2 regions of the Shewanella acanthi genome follow, and region 1 is predicted to be linked to the other one. Evidence: predicted binding sites of a transcription regulator. Region 1 holds the regulator's gene; the other holds the start of a gene.
The links. Region 1 encodes MetJ, which represses methionine synthesis genes. Its sites were predicted from a motif close to TAGACGTCTAGACGTCTA; they were not measured.
Positions count from the first base shown of each region.

Region 2: metH (methionine synthase) is a predicted target of MetJ. The motif match lies at 5,558-5,575, and genes of this name have one in related genera.

Region 1 covers NZ_CP080413.1:3,575,096-3,583,073, forward strand. Annotated here, with positions in the region: gene K0H61_RS15280 (bifunctional aspartate kinase/homoserine dehydrogenase II) at 1-358, opposite strand, end outside; gene metB (cystathionine gamma-synthase) at 373-1,533, opposite strand; gene metJ (met regulon transcriptional regulator MetJ) at 1,736-2,050, shown strand; gene K0H61_RS15295 (sulfite exporter TauE/SafE family protein) at 2,201-2,938, shown strand; gene K0H61_RS15300 (pentapeptide repeat-containing protein) at 2,966-3,580, opposite strand; gene K0H61_RS15305 (hypothetical protein) at 3,959-4,138, opposite strand; gene K0H61_RS15310 (phosphoribosylaminoimidazolesuccinocarboxamide synthase) at 4,213-5,316, shown strand; gene K0H61_RS15315 (hypothetical protein) at 6,050-7,132, shown strand; gene K0H61_RS15320 (class I SAM-dependent DNA methyltransferase) at 7,560-7,978, opposite strand, start outside.
Region 2 covers NZ_CP080413.1:3,209,841-3,217,818, reverse strand. Annotated here, with positions in the region: gene K0H61_RS13875 (dienelactone hydrolase family protein) at 1-861, shown strand, start outside; gene metH (methionine synthase) at 1,640-5,374, opposite strand; gene K0H61_RS13865 (histidine phosphatase family protein) at 5,779-6,462, shown strand; cobalamin riboswitch at 6,630-6,812, shown strand; gene K0H61_RS13860 (ABC transporter ATP-binding protein) at 6,958-7,845, shown strand; gene K0H61_RS13855 (FecCD family ABC transporter permease) at 7,842-7,978, shown strand, end outside.

The DNA of each region.
Region 1 (7,978 bases):
AGCTCACGACGTGGTTAACTTGATAATCGTTGCGACTATCTAAGGATAACAGGCTAATTAACTGCGCCTTGTCGGTCGCTAAGCGCTCACGTAACAGGCGTGCCTGGTCGTTCGATAATAACTGTTCAATCAGCCCCTGTTGGTAGCTAATGAGAACCTGCAATTCTTCCTGCCATAGCTGGTTAGTATCACGCAGTGACAGTAATTTATAGAGGAAATTGGTCGTCTTACCCGCAGCCGACACCACCACTAAGTCGTCGCTGTGGCCGTGGGTCAATAGGATATGGGCGACGCGGCGATAACAATCGGCATCGGCTAAGCTGGAACCACCAAATTTATGTAAGTGACAACGTACCATCTTGTAATCCTCTACTAACATGCCGCTACGGCGGCCAATCCTGCTTGAATATCTGCAACTAGGTCGTCGGCATCTTCAATCCCAACCGACAGACGCAATAAGGTGTCTTTGATGCCTGCCTCAAAACGCGCCTGTGGTTCCATCGCTCTATGGGTCATAGTTGCAGGCACCGCCACCAAGCTTTCAACGCCCCCTAAACTCTCTGCCACGCAAAACAAACTTAAGGCATCTAAGAAGGCAACCACTTCGGCTTCACCGCCCTTTAACTCGAAACTCAGCATAGCGCCAAAGCCCTTCTGCTGCTTAGCGGCAATGGCATGACCTGGATGGTCGGCAAGGCCGGGGTAGTATACTTTGCTCACTACTGGACTGTTGCTTAACACCTCAACGATTCGCTGGGCGTTAGCTTGATGTTCACGGATACGCACAGCCAAAGTGCGAAGGCCGCGCAGGGTTTGATAACTATCGAATGCCGAGCCTGTTAAACCTAGGGTATTTGACCACCAGTGCAGGGTCTCGCCAATCTGGGGATCCTTTGCAATCACAGCGCCGCCAACCACATCGCTGTGACCATTAATGTATTTCGTGGTCGAGTGAATAACGATATCGGCACCGAGCAATAGCGGTTGCTGCAAAATCGGCGACAGGAATGTGTTATCGACCACCACTAATGCGCCAATGGCATGGCTCGCCTTAGCGATGGCTTCAATATCGACCACCCGCAGCAGTGGGTTCGATGGGGTTTCAATCCACACCATCTTAGGTTGCGCCGCAATGGCTTGCTCTAGCGCTTTGCTGTCGGTTTGATCAACCACCAGTAATTTGAACTGACCTTTCTTGGCAAGGTTAGTAAATAAACGGTAGGAACCGCCGTAACAATCGTGGGGCACAACTAATAAATCGTTCGGGCCTAATAAGCTCGTCACTAAGGTAATCGCCGCCATGCCAGTGCAAGTCACCACACCGGTGGCGCCCTTCTCTAACTTAGCTAAGGCTTCCCCTAAAATATTACGCGTTGGGTTACCCGAACGGCTGTAATCGAATTCGCGGGGATTTTTATGACCGTCGAAGGAGTAATTAGTCGACAGATAGATTGGCGGAACAACGGCACCATATTGCGTATCGCTTTCGATACCCTGACGCACGGCCACTGTGGCTAATTGACGCTCGGTCATAGGGAACTCCTAAGTTCAAAGAGATGTCTGGACGTCTAAATGTACCTAAGGCCAACCCCAGCGTCAATAGGCGTTAAGACGTTTAGACGTCTAAACATAAAGAAATCTGATTGCAATCATCCAGAAATAGTAGCAATAATTTGACTGTTAACTGTAAGGGGTTAAAATCTGCCCCGAATTTAGCGTTATAACAGGTGAGTCAATGACTGAATGGAATGGGGAATACATCAGCCCCTATGCTGAACACGGCAAGAAGAATGAACAAGTAAAAAAAATTACTGTGTCTATTCCGCTTAAGGTACTGAAAGTACTAACGGATGAGCGTACCCGTCGTCAGGTGAACAATTTACGCCACGCGACGAACAGCGAGCTACTGTGTGAAGCGTTTTTACATGCCTACACTGGTCAGCCTCTGCCTAATGACGCCGATCTATCTAAGGACAGCCCCGATAGCATTCCTGCCGAAGCCAAGCGCTTAATGGATGAGATGGGTATTGAATGGGAAGACATGGAATAACGGCGTGTAGCCTTAATCCTGCTGTTTTCACATTTATCCAACGGATTAGCTCAACGCTACGCGTCTGGATTGGTTGGATATCATAGGGATCGTTTGCCAGTGTTGAAACTGGCTGAAGTAACGGTCCCTTTTTCTTGACTTGGATCCCTAATGTTTGCCGTGATTGATCCCCAGACGCTTGTACTTGCTTCTGTTATCGTCTTTTTTGGCGCCCTGACCCAAAGCCTAATCGGGTTTGGCCTCGCCGTGGTCGCAAGTCCACTGCTGTATATTGTCGACCCCGAACTGGTTCCAGCGCCTGTGATTGCCATGGGGTTTTCAATCGCGCTACTCACCCTGCTGCGTGAGCGTGGTCATCTAGAATTCAACGGTTTGCAATATGCACTGCTTGGCCGTGTGCCCGGCGGCTTAATTGGCGCCAGCCTGCTGTTGTTTGCACCGCAGCCGATTCTTGGCCTTGCCATCGCCCTGATTGTGGCCATTGCCGTGGTATTTAGCCTGTATAAATTTACTCTTCCAGTGAATAAGGCGACGCTCTTCGGTGCTGGTGTGGTCTCGGGGATTTTCGGTAATATTGCCGCCATTGGTGGACCGCCGATGGCGATTCTCTTAGCGGGTAAAGATGCCTCTAAATTTCGTGCGGCGTTGTCGGCCTTCTTTATTTTCAGCTCGGCTATCGCGCTGGCGATTCTGGGGGTAACGGGGTTACTGGAACTTAAACACCTTTGGCTATCGCTCATGCTGCTGCCTTCAGTGTTATTTGGTTATGTGGTCGCGGGTAAACTGGTTAACCGCGTCGATAAGCAAAAGACCAAGATAGGAACGCTGATCCTTTGCTCCATCAGCGCCATAGTATTAACGGTTAAGTCAATTTTCGCACTGATTTAGGGTCTAGAATCAGACCCGCACTCAAGCTTAAACCAATTCTATATCGAGACCATTCAGTAAGCGGATGGCTTCTTCACGGCTAAACTTAGCGCCTTTGATTTTATTGCTGAAAATATCGATATCGTAGTCGGTCGCGTCGGTAAAATCCGCATCAATTAACTCAGTGCGGCCAAACAGGCTGTGGCCAAAATCGGTGCCACTGAAATCGGCGCGGTGAAAGCGGCCGTCGCGAAAATCCACATCTTGGGCGCGGCAGCTTTGCATCACCATTTCATCGAGTTTAAGCCCCATAAAGGAACTGTCGCTCACAATACTCGCCCTGAAAATCAGCGGCGAAGCAAAGGTTAATGGTGGCCAACTGGCGCGAGTCCAATCTATGCCCACCAGCTTACATTCATCAAATTCCACCCCGCTGAACTGACTTAAGGACAGCTCGAGCAGGCTCAGGTTGCAACCGATAAAACGACAATCGCTGAACTTACATTTACGCCACTGCGCCGCGCTGAAGTTACAGTCGTGAAATTCGCACTCTTCGAACTCCAATCCATGCCACTGCATATCGGTTTCGTTAAGGTTGCTAAATTGCTGGGCATAAAAATGGCTGCCCTGTTTGGCGGCCATTTGCATGATGGACGGCTGCATGGTTGACGATTGTTGCACCCATAACTCCTTATTTGAGAACCCTTGAAGCCCCATTTGACTGAGCTAATCTCAATGCCTGCTATCGAAGGCATCAGTGTTAATACCCAAAGGGTAACATTGCCTATATTTGCCTGAACAGTACCCTCCCTCTTTGCCGGGATTTTATCCCGCAATCTTAGCTAAGCTCCACAGAGTGCAAATAAGCATACAAATAGCCGTGGTAAATTTTGTCAATCTAGGTAGAATGTCGCTACTTTTTCGCGGCAGGCTAGAACAAGGTTCTCTCGGAATAATGGTTAGTATTTTCGAGCAATATGGTACGGGACACTCCCGTTTTATTAGACCACTTCTATTGTGGTGCCTACCTTGTTCTGCGTTTTATTCCCAAGCTTCATCCCCCCGTTCTTTGCTCCACTTTTTGCTATCAGGCTCGCCCGAGAAAACCGCTTTTGCTCCACCCGCTTTCGATAAAACATCATTCACCAATACCTTTTTATCAATATCATCCAAGCTATTGGCAAATAATAAAAAAGTGGCAATAACGCAAACATTCAACATAAGAATGGCCTTATCGCACACTTGTACTTATAACAACCTTATCCCTACACATTTAATCCAAAGGAATACTCGTCATGAGTCTTGCTGATTCCGTATTAGCCGTAAACAACGACTTACCCATCCGCACTAACAGCCCTGTTCACAGCGGTAAAGTGCGTAGCGTTTACTGGCTAACCGATGCCGACAGCCGCCGCTTAATCCAAACTAAGGGCTACAACGTGCCAGAAGATACGCCGCTTGCGATCATGGTGATCAGCGATCGTATTTCAGCCTTCGATTGTATCTTCCACGGTGAAGGCGGACTCAAGGGCATTCCAGGCAAAGGCGCGGCACTCAATGCCATTTCTAATCATTGGTTTAAGCTATTTGCCGAAAACGGTTTAGCCGACAGCCACATTTTAGATATCCCGCATCCCTTCGTTTGGATCGTGCAAAAAGCCCGTCCAATCAAGGTTGAAGCCATTTGCCGCCAATACATTACAGGTTCTATGTGGCGCGCCTACTCTAAGGGCGAGCGTGTATTCTGCGGTATCACCCTGCCAGAGGGGTTAGAGAAAGATCAAAAGCTGCCTGAGCTGCTAATCACCCCATCGACCAAGGGTATCTTAACCGGTATACCCGGCGTGCCTGAGCAGGACGATGTGAACATCAGCCGAGCCGATATCGAAGCCAACTACCAAGCCTTTGGCTTTGAAAAGCTTGAAGATATCGATCTCTACGAGAAGCTGTTAAAAGACGGCTTTAAGGTGATTTCAAAGGCGCTTAGCGACCTTGACCAAGTGTTCGTTGATACCAAGTTCGAGTTCGGTTATGTGACCGATAAGAACGGCAACTCTAAGCTTATCTACATGGATGAAGTCGGCACCCCAGATTCATCACGTATTTGGGATGGCGCTGCCTACCGCGACGGTAAAATCCTTGAAAACTCTAAGGAAGGTTTCCGTCAGTTCCTGCTTAATCACTTCCATGACGCCGACATTCTGCTGAACAAAGACAGAATGCCTGAGCGCGAAGCCCTAGCCCGTGACAATGACCTGCCATTAGAAGCCATGATGGATGTGTCACGCACTTACACTGGCATCGCCGAGAAGGTGACTGGCGCGGCAATTCCGCTACCAGCGAATCCTAAGGCAGATATTATTAAGATCCTACGCGATGAGTATGATCTGATTCTCTAACCAAGAGTTAGAATCAGGTTTGGATGGGCTGGGGAGTTTCCCCTTAACCCCAGAAGGTAGAAAAGGCGCTTAGGCGCCTTTTTTGTTTGCACAAAATTGTATTCATATTAGTCATACAAGAATACTTTGCATTAGAGCTGAGCAAGCAAAGCAATAAATAATCCAAACTTCGTTTGCTGTTTTTAAAATCAAAGTCAAAGTCGTGGGGCTTCACCCCACACCCGACCAAGGAGGACTGCTCGTCCTATCCTCCTTGGATGCTCCAAGACGCCCCTACGGAGTTGAAAGCCCCTTGGGTATTAGGCGCCCTTATGCTATCGCGTCAGACGCTCGTCCCTGATTCGACTGACGCTGTCTCGGCATCCATGCCTCGACCACGCAACGGACACCAATCCCCTGCGGCAACTCCGAGGGTGGGTGTATTCCTTTCCTACAATGTTGTTTGAAAGTTTAAATGCTATCAAGTCTATTAATGCAATCCAGATAACCAATGACAAAGCAAAGGCAATGCTCAAAAAGCAAACTCCAAAACTAGCAACATTATTCAGAACAATAAATTAGAGTAAAACCGTACTAAATACTGCTACCAAAAAATCTCAATTTCTCACAACATGATTTACAAATTTTACTTCTTATATATCAGGCACTTAGAGTCAAAAGTAGCTGGTGTTACTGCAAAGAATATTAAGCCTAATTTCTATAACTGACATGATATGCTGTGTAAGGAAAATAAATGAAAGTTCAAAATAGTGGAAATGTTGAAGGTGTGAAGATAGCTCTTGCTCTATTTTTGGGCTTAGTAATCGGGATGCTTACTTTGTATTTGTTAGGTGAAAGTAGTGATTATTCGAATTTAATTGCAGCTACGATAGGTGCTACAGTCGCGTTGATTGTTCCATTTTGGCAGACTTACGTAATACAAATATCTAAACTAGCATTGGAAGTTAATGGAATCAGCAGAAAAGTGTCTGATAAAGCAAAAGTATCACTGGATGAACATTCGGAACTTTCATATTTAAGAAAGATGAAAGAAGACGATAAGCCAAGATTTATGATAATCGATGGTGAGCCTAAAAGATCTTTGAAAGAACGCTCAGTTACTCTTGATGAACTTGAAGAACTTCTTCAAAGAGCGAAACAAGATTTAAAAGATTTCCCAGAAAAAATTGCCGATAGAAAAACCGAATTAGAGAAGATCAATTCATTTAATACAACTAGCTTTACTAGACATGAGTGCAACAAACTTAATAGAACTCTTCATCCCGAGATAGACTTCAACCAAGCAAATGTGGAGGAAACTTTAGAGCAATTTAAGCAGCACTTTGAAGAAAGGTTGGCAAATGTCAAAGAGAAGTATGATGAGCTTCAATCCTCTCTCCCCGAAATAGAGAGAAAAGTCTATCAAATAAAAAGTGATTTGATTTCAAACAACTCTTATTTTGAAATATCAGCAACTCTTATTAATTCAGGTAGACTTAACACTTCGATTAAAAAGCCAGCGCTCTTTAGGGTGTATACCGGTAAAGAAAATTACATTGACTTAAAGTTAACCTTGAATGATTTCGAAATAAAATCTGAAATTTCACCAAATTCTACAGTAGTAGGGACTCTCTCATCTGCTGATATTTCTCAACTACCAGAGGAAGATAGAAAACTAATAAATACTTACTGGGGGCAAAGTGTACAATGCAAACTTTTTGTCGAAGACGTGCAAGGAACGGCAACTGCATCAAATGCTATAGCCTTTTCAGAGGGACTCTACCAAAAAATAATATTCGATAGACTAGCTGTTGTCGCCACCAACCAAAATATGTAAAAACTGCCTCTGTCATTATTGTACTTGGAATAAGTTTGCTTTAAAGAAGACTGCAACCCTTACCTAGCCCTCAATTTAGATGGATATAGTCGGAGTACACCCACCCTCGGAGTTGCCGCGGGGCGAATTGGCAAATTGCGTGAGTCTCGCCATGGATGGCGAGCTAGCTTTCGCAGGTGCAGGGACGCATCCTTCGGAAGCGATAGCAAATTTGACTATGAGCACAAGGGGCTTTCAACTCCGAAGGGGCGTCATGGAGAATCCAAGGAGGATAGGACGAGCAGTCCTCCTTGGTCGGGTGTGGGGTGAAGCCCCACGACCTTGATTTTGACTTTGATTTGGTTTGGCTTTCGAACTAAACAGATTAAAACTTCAAACTTTCAGAATTCGCAATCTAAGAAAAAGTTGCTCCACCTTCAACAGAAGGTCAAATCTTCACACAGACAAAAATCGCATTCCCAGACTCCCCATCCCAAGGGACGATACGCTCATAATCGTGCTCGAAAATATGCACCTCAAAATACGGTGCTAACAATTCACGTAATTCCGCAAAACTGACGGCAACCATAGTATGGGCATCTTGCCATAACTCGCTCGCAGACGCGTGCATAGCAGTCTCGCCCATCGAAGCCGAAGGCTGCGCACGTTTGGCAATACTCAGATTTAACGATTGCTGCTCGCCTTCGCCGCTATAATGCCAGCCGGATTCGAAGGTGAAATGGCTGCCCTCAAACTCGGCAGTATGTTTGACCGATAGACGGTTATCGATGCAGTGTTTATCCACTGAGTTAAAACAAAAAACCCCGCCCTCGTTGAGCGCTTTGTGCACGCTGGCAATACAAGCCT
Region 2 (7,978 bases), 370 kb from region 1:
AGGCGCGAGTTTATGAAGCGTCTCGCAGGACTTGTGGCCCTCGGCTATAGCATGACGGCGCTAACGGGTGCCTTGATGCCAAACTATGCCATGGCCGAGCAGATCAATTTCAATGATCCTAACATCCTGCCAAGTTATGTGAAGTTCCCATCCCCAGAGGGTTTTGGCGAGGGCCGTGGCTATTTGGTTATTCCCAATAGTCTGTTGATCGCAGGCAAAGAAGCGGGTGAACCTAAAACCCTCGATCCCACCAAGAAAGCGCCCGTAGTGCTGGTGGTGCATGAGAACCGAGGACTCAATCCCTACATTGAAGATGTTGCCCGTCGCCTCGCCGCTAAGGGCTATATCGCCTTCGCACCCGATGCGCTTTACAGCCTCGGCGGATACCCTGGCAATGACGATACCGGCCGCGCCATGCAGGCCAGTCTTGACAGAAGTAAAATCGAGCAGGATTTTATTGCCGCCGCGCGCTTTTTAAAGGCTCATCCTAATAGCAATGGCAAACTCGGCGCCGTCGGTTTCTGCTTCGGTGGCTATATAGTCAATATGCTGGCCGCGACTATTCCCGATGAGTTAGCCGCCGGTGTTCCTTTCTATGGCACCCCTGCGGCCAAAGAGCTGCGTGCAAAGGTGAAAGGTCCATTAATGTTGCAGTTTGCTGAATTGGATCAAAGGGTGAATGACACTTGGCCTGAATACGAAGCGCAGCTTAAAGCTAATCAAGCCGACTATGTGGCCTATCTCTATCCCAAGGTAAATCATGGGTTTCATAATGACTCGACAGGCCGTTATGACGAGGCAACGGCAGAATTCGCCTGGGAGAGGACTCTGGCGTATTTTGGGAAATACTTAAATCCCTAATTGGAAATTGTGTTCCTTTCATACCGAGCTTGTTAGTTCGTTAAGTTGAACTGGCTTAGTTTGGAATTGCGGCCTACCGGCCGAGATATGTTTAAAGTCGTGGGTCTTCAACCCACACCCGACCAAGAGGGGATCAACAGCAATCCCCTCTTGGAACTCCCTGCCGTTTCCCCAATGGAGTTGAAAGCCCCTTGGCCTCATAGTCAAATTTGCTATCGCTTCCGAAGGATGCGTCCCTGCACCTGCGAAAGCTAGTCGGTCATCCATGACCGACTCACGCAATTTGCCTATTCGCCCTGCGGCAACTCCGAGGGGATGGTGTAATCCTCAATCCTTGTATACTTAACTAACCCTTTTTATAGGTTCTCATTTCTGACTTAAAAAGTGCCTCAAATGCTCAGGAAAACACCCTGCCTCGGAGTTGCCGAAGGGCATTGGTGTTCGTTGCGTGGGCGAGGCATGGATGCCGAGATAGCGTCAGTCGAATCAGGGACGAGCGTCTGACGCGGTAGCATAAGAACAGCGAATGCCCGAGGGGCTTTCAACTCAGAAGGGGCGTCTTGGCTGATGTGAAAACAATTGGCAAGGACGATAGGACGAGCAGTCCTCCTTGGTCGGGTGTGGGGTGAAGCCCCACGACTTTAAGCTTTTGTTTTAATATTTAAATTTCCAAATTAAAACCCAAAAATAAGGGGCTATTACTTAGCCCCTTAAAAGTCTAATCACCCAAGTGAAACTTGGGTCTTAATGAGTCTTAATGATTACTCGGGATCACTCTCTATTCTGGGTCATAATCAAGTATTGGTGCTAACCACTTCTCCGTCTCACTCACTGTCATCCCTTTACGCTTAGCGTAATCCTCCACCTGATCGCGGTCGATGTTGGTTACTCCAAAGTAGCGGGATTTTGGATGGGCGAAGTACCAGCCAGATACCGCAGCGGTGGGGAACATGGCGTAGCTTTCGGTAATGTTTAAGTCGATGGTTTCATTCGGCTTTAACAAGTCCCACAGCAGGCCTTTTTCGGTGTGATCCGGGCAGGCTGGATAACCCGGTGCTGGGCGGATACCTTTGTATTTCTCGCGAATTAAGGCTTCGTTGTTTAAGGCTTCATCTGCCGCATAACCCCAGAATTCCTTGCGCACGCGCTCGTGCATCCGCTCGGCAAAGGCCTCGGCTAAACGGTCGGCTAAGCATTTGAGCATAATGGCGTTGTAGTCGTCGTGGTTGGCTTCAAAGCGTGCCACGTGCTCGTCGATACCATGGCCTGCGGTGACCGCAAAACCGCCCATATAGTCGGCAACACCGCTGTCCTTTGGTGCCACAAAGTCGGCCAAGCAGAAGTTATCGTTACCCACACGCTCAAGCTGCATCCGCAGGTGATGGGTAGTCATTTCTACCTCTGTGCGGGTTTCATCGGTATAAAGCTCGATATCGTCATGGTTAACGGTATTAGCGGGGAATAAGCCAATCACGGCCTTGGCGGTGAGCCATTTTTCGTCGATGATTTTTTTCAGCATGGCTTGACCATCGGCGAACAGTTTTTGCGCCTCAACGCCAACTACCTTATCGCTTAGGATCTCGGGGTAGTGGCCATGCAGCTCCCAAGCGCGGAAGAACGGCGTCCAATCGATACGATCCACTAAGTCGGTTAATGGATAGTCTTCAAACACTTGACGACCCAGTACATTTGGCTTGAACGGGGTGTAGTTCGCCCAGTCGTGCTGGCAGCGATTTTCACGGGCGGCTTCTAAGGACACAATTTCCTTACGCTTGGTTTGGGATAAACGCTTAACGCGCATCTCTTCGTATTCGGCGTAGGTTTCATCGATTGTCGTCTGGCGGGTTTCGTTGCTGACGAGTTTGCTCACCATAGGCACAGCACGTGACGCATCGGCAATGTAGATGGCGCCATGGGGATAATGGGGCGCAATTTTCACCGCGGTATGGATTTTAGAGCAGGTTGCGCCGCCGATAATCGCTGGAATGGTAAGGCCTTCACGGTGGAAGGTTTTCACGTTATGCACCATTTCATCGAGACTTGGGGTAATCAGCCCCGACATACCGATAATATCGATATTGTGTTCTTTCACGGCCTCGAGGATTTTTTCGACCGACACCATCACGCCTAAATCGACCACTTCGAAACCGTTACAGGCCAGTACCACGCCGACAATGTTCTTGCCGATATCGTGTACGTCGCCTTTAACGGTAACCATTAAAATCTTGCCGTTGGACTGGCCTTCGACTTTTTCGAGTTCGATAAACGGGTTAAGGTAGGCAACGGCTTTTTTCATTACCCGAGCTGATTTTACCACCTGTGGCAGGAACATTTTGCCTGAGCCAAAGAGGTCACCAACTATATTCATGCCGTCCATCAGCGGACCTTCGATCACATCGAGTGGTCTTGTGGCAAGTTGGCGCGCTGCTTCGGTATCTTCATCGATAAATTCGGTAATACCTTTTACTAGCGCGTGGGCTAAACGCTGATTCACCGGCCATGAGCGCCATTCTAGATCTTCCTTCTTGGCGGCAGTTGCGCCGTCGCCACGGAATTTTTCGGCAATATCTAAAAGCTGTTCGGTATTGCTCGAACCGTCAACTGGACAAGGCAGGTTGAGCACGACGTTTTCGACCTTGTCCTTCAGTTCTGGGTCGATATCGTCGTAAATCGCTAATTGGCCCGCGTTAACGATACCCATATCCATGCCGACTTTAATCGCGTGGTACAGGAATACCGCGTGAATAGCCTCACGTACTGGGTTATTGCCGCGGAAGGAGAATGACACGTTCGACACACCGCCCGAAATCATCGCATGGGGCAGGGTGGCCTTAATCTCTTTAATGGCATCGATAAAATCGACGGCATAGTTATCGTGCTCATCGATACCAGTTGCGATAGCGAAGATGTTCGGGTCGAAGATAATGTCTTCTGGCGGAAAACCGACTTTATCGACCAGCACGCGGTAGGCGCGGGTACAGATTTCAACTTTGCGCGCCTTAGTATCGGCCTGACCCTGCTCGTCGAAGGCCATGATAATGGCCGCGGCACCGTAGCGTTTTACTAAGGTCGCCTGCTCAATAAATTTCTCTTCGCCTTCTTTTAAGGAGATAGAGTTAACAATCCCCTTACCTTGAATACATTTGAGGCCTGCTTCAATCACTTCCCACTTAGAGGAGTCGATCATAATCGGCACGCGGCTGATATCCGGCTCTGAGGCGATAAGATTTAAGAACTTATGCATCACCTCGACGCCATCGAGCATGCCTTCGTCCATGTTGATGTCGATGATCTGCGCGCCGCTTTCAACCTGCTCGCGGGCGACATCGAGCGCCTGTTCAAATTTGCCTTCTTTAATCAGTTTGAGGAACTTGGCCGAGCCCGTGACGTTGGTACGCTCGCCTACGTTCACAAACAGGGTTTGAGCGTCGATAGTGAGTGGTTCCAAACCCGATAAACGGCAGGCGACGGGGATCTCTGGCAGTACACGTGGCGAGTGGGCTTCAACCGCTTCGCGAATGGTTTTGATGTGGGCAGGCGTGCTACCACAGCAGCCGCCGATGATATTCAGCAGCCCTTCACTCGCCCATTCTTGAATAACCCGCGCCATATCCTCTGGGGTTTCATCGTAGCCACCAAATTCGTTCGGCAGACCCGCGTTAGGGTGCGCAGACACATAGCATTCGGCAATGCGAGATAATTCTTCGACGTAAGGGCGAAGCTCTTTTGGCCCGAGGGCGCAGTTAAGGCCGATGGATAAGGGCTTGATATGGCGAAGGGAATTGTAAAAGGCTTCGGTGGTTTGTCCGGTAAGTGTTCGGCCAGAGGCATCGGTAATAGTACCTGAAATCATCACAGGTAAACGGTCTGGCGAATTTGGCCCAAAAAGTTCATCAAATACGGTTTCGATGGCGAACAATGCGGCCTTAGCGTTTAAGGTATCGAAAATGGTCTCGACCATAATGATATCGGCGCCGCCTTCAATTAGCGCTTTGGTTGATTCGCAGTAAGCGGTCACTAACTCATCGAAGTGAATATTGCGAAAGCCGGGGTCGTTCACATCTGGGCTGATAGAGCAAGTGCGGTTAGTGGGCCCGAGCACTCCGGCCACGTAGCGCGGTTTGCCCGTGGCTTTTTCGATTTCATCACAGGCCTCGCGGGCAAGGCGGGCACCTTCACGGTTAATCTCGGCGGACAAGGACTGCATATCGTAGTCGGCCATGGCGATAGTGGTGGCGTTAAAGGTATTGGTTTCAATGATATCGGCACCGGCATTGAGGTAGTCGATATGAATTTGCTTGATGATCTGCGGCTGAGTGAGCACTAACAAATCGTTATTGCCCTTCACATCGGTATGCCAATCCTTGAAGCGCTCGCCGCGATAATCCGCTTCCTCTAGCTTGTAGCCTTGGATCATAGTACCCATGGCACCGTCTAGGATAAGAATACGTTGCTCAAGCTGATTACGAATGTCAGCCAGGATTTGGCCAGCTTTTGCTCTCGGTATCGCCATAAATTATTACCTTTACTACAGCTAGATTATGTCTAAAAGTCGCCACCCTATGTGGAGTGCAACCTACTTTCGCCTTCGATGATTCTAATATTTATCGCTAATTTTATTAGCTTTTTGTTTTATGTTGTCACTACATCGCCTGATGCTTGCAGTGGCAATTCAGTTTAAACTCATTTGGACATTTAAACGTATAGACGTCCATAATACGCGACATGGGTTTATCAGGGCAAGGCTAAATCAAAGTCTAAGGTGAAGTTGATCATCTAGGGGACTTTGGGCTTGGCTGTAATGGCACCGCATCGGTTTTTAAGTATTCGAATTGCAATGGCAGTGTACCCGATTGCGGGCGCTGCTAGAAAGAAGTGGTTGTAAGCGTTGATTGTCAGTGAAGCAGGGGAGTGTCGATGAAGCGAGTGAGATTATTACTGCTGCGCCACGGTGAATGTGAGGGCGGGGCAATTTTAAGGGGGCGAACCGATGTGTCGCTCACTAAGAACGGCTGGCAGCAGATGGCTGCGGCAGTGGCCAAACATTCCGAGTTTGCTATTGATACTTGTCATGCAATCTATAGCTCGCCCCTAAGACGCTGCGCCGATTTTGCTAAGCAATTTAAGGATAAACTCTCCCTTGTCGATGGACTTAAGGAGGCGGATTTTGGTGACTGGGATGGCCAAAGCTTCGATGCCTTATATCAGGAATGTGGTGACATGCTTGATGCCTATTGGCAAAATCCGTGGGCGATAGCGCCGCCCAATGGCGAGAGCATGGCGCAATTTGAAGCGCGTGTCGATGCTGCTATCGATAGCATCTTAGATAATGTTTTTGAAAACAGCTTTATGGCATTAACCCAATCAAAACAAGCTAATGAATCTCAATTGGCAGCGCAAATGCAAAGCGAGCATATCTGGGTGATTACCCATGGCGGTGTGATTCGGCATTTAATGGCACGCGCCTTAGGTGCGGTGAGGGTGGCGGGATTCTATAGGCAATTATCGCTGCCCTATGGTGCTCTGGTGACCATTGAAGTCTTGCAAGAGGCAAATGGCACGCGTTACTGGCAATTAGAGTGGCCAACTTCTTCTACTTAGCACCAAGTCTCTAGCTCCTATAACCTAGCATCTAGCACTTAGTCTTGAGGAGATGATGAATTATTTAACTGTAATTTAAGTTTTAAACAGCATTGCCTAAACGGCAGGATATAGGATAATGCTAGCCCCAGATAGCTGAATGGATAGTGAAAACGCCACTATACCGTACAACTATCGCAGAGTTAGGTGTTGGGAATTTAACCTAAATGGCGAGCGCCACAGCTTAAGTTAAATCAACCCAAACATAATAGGGAATCGGGAAGCTCAACTGCCTGCCCGAACTGTGCCCGCAACTGTGAGGGGTGAATTTCACCTCGAGTCAGGAGACCTGCCTAATTCTGTTATCGCTGCGTGCAGCTTTAATTCTCGAGCGGGTAACTCGGGGGAGCAGAAGATGATATCAACGCCAGTTGTGCTGTTAGCCTGCAAGATGCAGGTTGCGGCGGTCTATTTTATGGGGGCAAGCCTTAAGTGAAGCCTGCTCCATCTATCGGTATGCCAGAGGCTGTTAAGCCTTCGTCTGAGCCAACGCCAATCTCACTCGCCCTCAATGTGCAGCAATTAAGCTGGCGTCACGATGACAAGGCTATTTTATCTCAGGTGAGTTTTACCCTTAATCAGGGTGAAATGCTCGGCTTGATAGGTCCTAACGGTGCGGGAAAGTCTAGCCTGCTACGCTGTCTGTACCGTTTTATCCAACCAACGGAGGGGAGTATCAGCCTTTTCGGTCAGGATATTGGACTATTTTCCCCTAAGACTTTTGCCCGTCAGGTGGCTGTGGTGCAGCAAGATACACCCCATTACTTCGAGATGAGCGCCGCGCAAATTGTTGCCATGGGCCTCACGCCGCACAAGGGCATGTTCGAGAGTCATTCCCACATCGATACCGACAGAGTGAATCAGGCTCTGGCTAAAGTGGGATTAAGCCATAAGAGCAATCAACAATACGAGCGTTTATCGGGCGGTGAAAAACAGCGCGCACTGATTGCCCGCGCTATAGTGCAGCAGCCTAAATTGCTGATTTTAGATGAGCCCACCAACCACTTAGATGTGCGATATCAAATTCAAATTCTGACCTTAGTGCGCAGCCTTGGCATCAGCGTCATTGCTTCTATCCATGACTTAAATCTTGCCAGCGCCCTGTGCGATAGCCTGTTGCTGTTAGACAAGGGCGAAGTCGTGGCTAAGGGGGCGCCTAAACAAGTGTTAACCGAGGCCAGTATTGATGAGGTGTTTGGCATTAAGGCGCGAGTGACGACCCATCCAGACCATGGAAATCCACAAATTAACTATTACTACGGTGTGACAAATAGCGATGATAACACTCGGCGGTCAGAGTCATCTGGGAATAACCCTAGGGAAGTTTGCGGGGGTAATCAATGAGACAGTCGTTTAAATATGCCATGGGGCAACTACTTGCACCGATTCTCACCCCCTTGGGAGCCCAGCAGTGGCTTATCTTGGGATTGGTGGTCTTTGCCCTTATTACCCCGATTGCGGCGGCAAGTTTTGGTGC